DNA from 2 places in the Streptomyces sp. NBC_00414 genome. Region 1 is predicted to be linked to the other one. Evidence: riboswitches for the same ligand, from Rfam matches in the RefSeq annotation. Region 1 holds a riboswitch; the other holds the start of a gene.
What was found. A riboswitch is a leader RNA that binds a small molecule or an ion and turns the genes downstream of it on or off. The one in region 1 is predicted to bind cobalamin.
Positions count from the first base shown of each region.

Region 1 (3,886 bases):
CCGTTGCGCTCGGCGAGGTCCGCGGACGCCTCGTACGAGGCGAGCATGATCCGCTCGGCGATCCGGGTGGAGAGGGCACGGGCCTGAGGGGAGTCGAACGGCAGCCGCAGCTTGAAGAAGACGTCCTGCAGACCCATGGCGCCGAGGCCCACCGGACGCCACTTGGAGTTGGAGCGGCCCGCCTGCTCGGTCGGGTAGAAGTTGATGTCGACGACCCGGTCGAGGAAGGTCACGGCGGTACGGACGGTCGCGTCGAGCCGCTCCCAGTCGATGTCCTGCGCGTCGGCGTCCACGAAAGCGCCCAGGTTGACCGACCCGAGGTTGCAGACCGCGGTCTCCCCGTCGTCCGTGACCTCCAGGATCTCGGTGCACAGGTTCGAGGAGTGGACCGTGTGGCCGGGCAGCGCCGTCTGGTTGGCCGTGCGGTTGGCGGCGTCCTTGAAGGTCATCCAGCCGTTGCCGGTCTGCGCCAGGGTGCGCATCATGCGGCCGTACAGGTCACGGGCCGGGATGGTCCTCTTCGCGAGCCCCTGCTCCTCGGCCCTGCGGTACGCGGCGTCGAACTCGTCGCCCCACAGGTCGACCAGCTCGGGCACGTCCGAGGGCGAGAACAGCGACCAGTCGCGGTTCTCGTTCACCCGGCGCATGAACTCGTCCGGGATCCAGTGCGCGAGGTTCAGGTTGTGCGTACGCCGGGCGTCCTCACCGGTGTTGTCGCGCAGCTCAAGGAACTCCTCGATGTCGGAGTGCCAGGTCTCCAGGTAGACGGCGGCGGCGCCCTTGCGCCGGCCGCCCTGGTTCACCGCGGCGACCGAGGCGTCGAGGGTCTTCAGGAACGGGACGATGCCGTTCGAGTGCCCGTTCGTGCCGCGGATCAGCGAACCGCGCGAACGGATCCGGGAGTACGAGAGGCCGATGCCGCCCGCGTGCTTGGAGAGGCGGGCCACCTGGTGATAGCGGTCGTAGATGGAGTCCAGCTCGTCCAGCGGGGAGTCGAGGAGGTAGCAGGACGACATCTGGGGGTGGCGCGTACCGGAGTTGAAGAGCGTGGGGGAGGAGGGCAGGTAGTCGAGGCGGCTCATCAGCCGGTACAGGGAGGCCACTTCGTCGAGGGCGCGCGTGGTGTCGTCCTCGGCGAGACCGCTCGCCACCCGCAGCATGAAGTGCTGGGGCGTCTCGATGACGGACCGCGTGATCGGGTGCCGCAGCAGGTACCGGCTGTGCAGGGTTCGCAGGCCGAAGTAGCCGAAGCGGTCGTCGCCCGCCAGGTCGATCAGCGCGTCGAGCCGGGCCGCGTGCAGGCGTACGAACGCTGCCGTGCGGTCGGCGATCAGGCCCTCGCGGTGGCCGACGGCGACCGACTCGGAGAAGGAGCGCACACCCTGTGAGGCGGCCTCCTCGGCGATGCCGACGGTCAGCAGGCGGGCGGCCAGCTTCGAGTAGACCGGGTCCTCGGAGATGAGCCCTGCGGCCGACTCCGTGGCCAGCTCACGCAGCTCGGCCGTGTCCGCGGCGGCGGACCGGCCGCGCAACGCGGCGGCGGCGACCCGGCCGGGGTCGGCACCGGGGAGGTCGGCGGTGAAGTCGGTCAGGATCCGCAGCAACGCGGTTCCCGGTCCGTCTGCCTCGGCCCTGTCCTGCTGCTCCCGGGTCGCTGTCGCGGAGACCGGATCGGCTGGCGCGATGGTCACGTAGGGCTCTCCCTCGCTCGGCACGGGGCCCGCGGGGAGGGGGATTCGGAGCACACGGGGGTACACGCTCTGGGCAGCGGTACTCCGCGTCCACCGGCCCACTCCACGAGGCCCGGACGTCATGCACCCGGACCGGACGGTCCAGGCGCGCTGTCGGCAGGTCCTCGGACTGACTCCTGTACGCGATATACGAGCATGCGGACATATGGGCATGCGTATATGCGCGTATAAGTACACCGTTGCGGGACAGTTCCGGATTCGCACCGGATTCCCCTGCGACGACAGCGAGCATGAGCATACATCTTGTGCCGGGCTCCGGAAGCACCCCCACATCTTGTGTCGTGTCGACTCCGGGAGGGGTAGCGGAGCGTGTCAGAGCGTCAACTCATAGCTGAGGAGCATGATGTCGTCCAGGTGCGGGACGGGGTTCCAGTCCCGGGCCGGATCGCGGGTGAAGCCGAGGCGCTCGTAGATCCGGTGGGCGCTGTGCATGGTGCGCTGGGTGGACAGCACGACGGCCCCGCAGCCGTCCGTGGCCCGTGCGCGGTCGACGCAGGCGCGCACGAGGGCGGTGCCCACGCCCCTGCCGCGGGCGTCCTTCGAGACCGCCAGCATCCGGATCTCGGCCTCGCCGTCGCGCGAGACCTCGGCCATGGGACCGCCTGCCGGCACGAAGGTCACCCCGCCGAGAAGCCGCCCCCGCACGCCCGCCCCGCCGCCGCCCTCCACGTCCTCGACGGCCACCAGTACGTCGGCGGCGGCGGCCCGCTTCGCCACGTTCCGCAGCTCGCCGAGGTACTCGTCGCTCTCCCCGAAGTCGAGCAGCCCGTCCCCGAGATAGGCCTGCGCGGTGATCTCTCCCAGCGCGGTGTACTCCCCGGGCTCCGCCCGTCTGATCACGATGTCCATGCTGAGCAGTGTGCAGTGTGCCGGTGGCTCGGGTGGTTCGGGTGGCTCTCAGCCCGCGCTCGGCCACAACTGCAGCGTCGAGACGAAATCCTTCGTGAAGTCGCGCGGGCCAGGACCCAGCGCCACCCGGCCGGTGAGGCGGGCCCGTGCGGTCAGGGCCGGCGACTCGGGATAGTAGATCCGCCCCGCCGCCGAGGGCACGAACACGGTCTGGCCGCGGGTGAGTTCGGCGGCGGACTCGACGATGACCGCGCCCTCCGCGAGCGTCACGAACGACTCGTCCGCGCACACGCCGACGGCGAGCGGATCGTGCAGCGGACAGGTGCCGTCCCCGCCACTGCGCCGGTACGCGTCCATGTAGACCCGCAGCAGTCTGGCGGCGAGCGCGGTGCCGGGGCCCGCCGCCTCCAGGGCCGCGAGGTCGGCGGGCCTGAACAGCCATTGGTGCGAGGCGTCCAGGTCGACCATCGTGAACGGGATGCCGGAGGACAGGACCAGCTCGGCGGCGTCCGGGTCGGCCCACATGTTGAACTCGGCGACCGGGGTGATGTTCCCGGGCACCCGCGCGGCGCCGCCCATGAACACGAACCTGCCGACGCGCCGGGCGAATCCGGGGTCCTCCAGGAGCGCGATCGCGATGTTGGTGAGGGGGCCCGTGGCGCACACCGTCAGCTCGCCCTCGTACTCCCGGGAGAGCCGCAGCAGCGCCTGCGCGGAGGACTCCGTCGGGTGCGCGGCGGTCGAGTCGGGCAGCGTCTCGTCGCCGAGGCCCGAGGGGCCGTGGAAGTCGGCGGCGACGCGGTAGGGGAGGCGGGTCAGGGGGCGGCCCGCACCGCGGTGCACGGGGACGTCGGCGTCGATGCGCATCGCTCGTGCGAGGGCGCGGGCGTTGAGGTAGGTCTGCTCGGCGGGGAGGTTGCCGCCCGCGGAGGTGTAGGCCTTCAGGTCCCACAGGCCTGTGCCCAGGAGGTACTGGAGGGCTACGGCGTCGTCGATACCGGGGTCGCTGTCGAGGACGATGGGCGCGCGTGGGGTCACCGGTCCAGGTTATCCGCCCCCGTCGCCCCTACCCTCCCCCAGTCTCGGCTTCGCTCGACCGGGGGGACCCCCATCGTCACCGCATGGGGGCTGCGCCCCCTCGCCCCCGTTGTCCTCAAACGCCGGACGGGCTGAAAGACATACGCCCGTCCGGCGAGATCTCAGCCCCTCCGGCGTTTGAGGAGCGGGGGTTCGGGGGCCGGCCCCCGAGTACGGCCCTAGTGGCCGGCCGTGCCCGCCGTCGCAGG
Region 1 covers NZ_CP107935.1:3,724,678-3,728,563, reverse strand. Annotated here, with positions in the region: gene OHS59_RS15910 (ribonucleoside-diphosphate reductase subunit alpha) at 1-1,691, opposite strand, end outside; cobalamin riboswitch at 1,830-1,989, opposite strand; gene OHS59_RS15905 (GNAT family N-acetyltransferase) at 2,064-2,600, opposite strand; gene OHS59_RS15900 (nucleoside hydrolase) at 2,649-3,638, opposite strand; gene mctP (monocarboxylate uptake permease MctP) at 3,857-3,886, opposite strand, start outside.

Region 2 (3,886 bases), 4.1 Mb from region 1:
GCACCTCGGCTTCTCCCTCTCGACCACCCAGTCCTGCTCCGGCGCCGTGATGGGCTCGGGCCTGGGCCGCAAGGGCGGTGTCGTCCGCTGGTCGACCGCGACCCGCATGTTCATCGCCTGGGGCCTCACGCTCCCCGCCGCCGGTCTGGTCGGCGCGGGCGCCGAGTTCCTCACCCAGCAGGGCACCTGGGGCATCGTCCTCACCGGCGCGCTGCTGATCGCCGGCTCCGGGATCATCTGGACGCTGTCCCGCCGCCAGCCCGTCACCGTCGACAACGTCAACGACGACCACGAGCCCGCGGGCGTCGTGACCACCGCGATCGCCGCCGTCACCCCGCCTCCCTCGGCCCCGGTCGCCCCGGCGGCCTCGACCGTGAACGACGACCTGAAGACCACCATCCCGGGCCCGGACGCCGAGCCCGCCCGTCCGGCCACGGTGTAAGGAACGAACCGAATGAAGATCGACTGGGCAGCCCTCGGCTCCGTGTTCGGAGTCAGCCTCATCTCCACCGTCGCCCTCGTGGGCCTCTTCACCCTCGGCATCGTCGGCCTCACCAAGCGCGAGTCGGCCGCCGCCCAGGGCGGCTCCGCGGCCCTCGCGGTCACCGGCGCGTACGCCTGCTTCGCGGCCTGCGCGGGGGCCGTGGCGTACGGGATCTATCTGATCGTCGCCTGACCGGTACGGCCGTCGGGCCGTACGCCCCGAGTGTCACCGTCCGCCCTGCCGGGGCCGCCTCGTCCGCGGTCCCGGCAGGGCGGAGGCGTGTCCGCGCCCGACGGGACGACGAAGGAGTCCGGCAGGGACTCGCGCATGTCCGGCGGGCGCGGACCGAGCCGCCCTCAGAGCCGGGACACGGAGCCGTCCTCGAGGCGGTCCATGTCGTAGGAGAGGACGCCGAACTCCGTTGCTCCAAGTCAGGACGGGGCGCGGGCATCGCGCCGTCCCTGTCCGCCGTCCGGCTCCGTCTCTCCCCCGTGCGCCACTGCTCGGCCCCTCCCCGCGCGCCGCGCGATCCCCGCGACCCGTACTCCTCGTCACGCATGTCATTGCATGTCACGCACAGTGATCGCAAGGCCGTGGTCCGAGTCCGTCCCCGGCTGACGGAAACCCGCCCGCGACAACCCGCCCGCAGGGAGGGCCTGTCGGCGGATGTGGGTCTCAGCACACTCTCCCGTCGCAGGTCAACAGCAAGTTGACGGGTGTTCTCGGACCGTGGTGGACTGCCGAGGCCATGTACGTCGGCAGAAGAGGAAGCCGGTGCGAATCCGGCGCGGTCCCGCCACTGTTACCGGGGAATCCATTTCCCCGGGAGCCAGGAACTCTCGTCGTCGGTCTCGTCGAACCAGGGCGTGGACACCCTGAGTGAGGACATATCGCCATGCGCGGCCGCCTGTTGTGGACCAGTGTGCCCAGGCCCGGTACGAGACCCGGTACGAGGGTTCCCCTCTACCCAGCGGCGGGCTGAACCGATGCGTGCCGATCGCGTCTTCGCGTACGGCGCCGCCGTCGGCCTTCTCGGTGACCTGCTGCTCGGCGATCCTCGCCGGGGGCATCCGGTCGCCGCGTTCGGCCGGGCCGCGGGAGCCGTCGAGCGGGGCCTTTGGCGGGACCACCGGGGACGGGGCGCGCTGCACACCGCCGTGTGCGCGGGCGGCGCCGTCGCTCTCGCCGTGGCCGCCGACCGTTCCGTCCGTACCTCCGCTGTCGCGTCCGTCGCCCTGACCGCCGCCGCCACGTGGGCCGTCGTCGGGGGGACCTCGCTCGGGCGGGAGGCCCGGGCAGTCGGCGGGGCGCTGGCCGCCGGGGACATCGAGGTGGCCCGCGAGCGGCTGCCGCACCTGTGCGGGCGGGACCCGCAGGCGCTGGACGCCGACGGGATCGCCCGGGCGGTGGTCGAGTCGGTCGCCGAGAACACCTCCGACGCCGTGGTGGGCGCCCTGGTGTGGGGCGCCGTCGCGGGCGTGCCCGGACTGGTCGGCTTCCGCGCCGTCAACACGCTGGACGCCATGGTCGGGCACAGGTCGGCCCGGTACCGGCGGTACGGGTGGGCCTCGGCCCGGCTCGACGACGTGGCCGGGTGGCCCGGGGCGCGGCTGACCGCGGTCCTCGCCGCCGTCGCCGGGGGCGATCCGCGGGGAGCGGTCCGCGCCTGGCGCGCCGACGCGGCGAAGCATCCGAGCCCCAACGCCGGGCCCGTCGAGGCCTCGTTCGCGGGCGCGCTCGGGGTACGGCTCGGCGGCACGCTCTCGTACGCGGGACGGGTCGAGCACCGGCCCGTACTGAACGGTCCGGGGCGGGCCGTGCGGGTCGGGGACATCGAACGGGCCGTCCGGCTCTCACGCCGCGTGAGCCTGCTCGCGCTGGGCGCGAGTGTCGCCGGACGGCTGCTCGCCACCTCGCTCACCGGGTCACGCACCGAGACGCCCGCCGAGTCACTCACCGAGTCCCTCGCCGAGTCACGTGTCATGAAAGGGCGTACGTCATGAGTGGCGGAACGGGCGGGGGGCTGCTCGTCGCCGGGACCACCTCCGACGCAGGCAAGAGTGTCGTGACCGCCGGGATCTGCCGGTGGCTGGTGCGGCAGGGTGTGAAGGTGGCGCCCTTCAAGGCGCAGAACATGTCCCTGAACTCGTTCGTCACGCGCGAGGGTGCCGAGATCGGGCGGGCGCAGGCCATGCAGGCGCAGGCCGCCCGCCTGGAGCCCTCCGTGCTCATGAACCCCGTGCTGCTCAAGCCGGGCAGCGACCGCAGCAGCCAGGTCGTGCTGATGGGCAAGCCCGTGGGCGAGTTGAGTGCGCGCGGCTATCACGGCGGACGCCAGGAGGCGTTGCTCGGGACCGTGCTGGACTGTCTGGCCGAGTTGCGGGGCACGTACGACGCGGTGATCTGTGAGGGGGCGGGGAGCCCCGCCGAGATCAATCTGCGGCGCACGGACATCGTGAACATGGGGATCGCGCGCAACGCGCGGCTGCCCGTGCTCGTGGTCGGGGACATCGACCGCGGCGGGGTCTTCGCCTCGTTCTTCGGGACGGTGGCCCTCCTTTCGCGCGAGGACCAGGAGTTCGTGGCCGGGTTCCTCGTCAACAAGTTCCGCGGTGACGTCTCGCTGCTCGAACCCGGCATCGACATGCTGCGCGGGCTCACCGGGCGGCACACGTACGGCGTCCTGCCCTTCCGGCACGGCCTCGGCATCGACGAGGAGGACGGGCTCAGAGTGTCCCTGCGGGGGTCGGTACGCGAGTCCGAGGTCTCCTCCCCCGTCGGCGAGGACATCCTGCGGGTCGCCGTCTGCGCGATCCCCCTGATGTCCAACTTCACGGACCTGGACGCCCTCGCCGCCGAACCGGGCGTCGTGGTGCGGTTCGTGGACCGCGCCGAGGAACTGGTGGACGCCGACCTGGTCGTCGTGCCCGGCACCCGGGGCACGGTCCGCGCCCTGGAGTGGCTGCGGCGGCGCGGCCTCGCGGACGCCCTGGTGCGCAGGGCCGCCGAAGGGCGCCCCGTACTGGGCATCTGCGGCGGCTTCCAGCTCCTCGGCGAACACATCGAGGACGAGGTCGAGTCGGGGGCCGGTGCCGTCGACGGGCTCGGACTCCTCCCCGTACGCGTACGGTTCGCGCGGGAGAAGACCCTCACGCGGCCCGTCGGCGAGGCCCTCGGCGAACCCGTCCAGGGCTACGAGATCCATCACGGAGTCGCCCAGGTCAACGGCGGAGAGCCCTTCCTGGACGGCTGCCGGGTCGGCGCGGTCTGGGGGACGCACTGGCACGGCTCGCTGGAGTCGGACGGCTTCCGGCGCGCGTTCCTGCGCGAGGTGGCCGCCGCGTCGGGGCGCCGCTTCGTACCGGCCGCCGACACCTCGTTCGAAGGGCTGCGCGAGGAGCA
Region 2 covers NZ_CP107935.1:7,812,136-7,816,021, reverse strand. Annotated here, with positions in the region: gene OHS59_RS33955 (inorganic phosphate transporter) at 1-442, shown strand, start outside; gene OHS59_RS33950 (hypothetical protein) at 455-676, shown strand; cobalamin riboswitch at 1,201-1,343, shown strand; gene OHS59_RS33945 (cobalamin biosynthesis protein) at 1,471-2,487, shown strand; gene OHS59_RS33940 (cobyric acid synthase) at 2,484-3,886, shown strand, end outside.
Region 2: it holds a riboswitch for cobalamin, as region 1 does, so the genes downstream of both, OHS59_RS33945 (cobalamin biosynthesis protein) here and OHS59_RS15910 (ribonucleoside-diphosphate reductase subunit alpha) in region 1, are expected to answer to the same signal.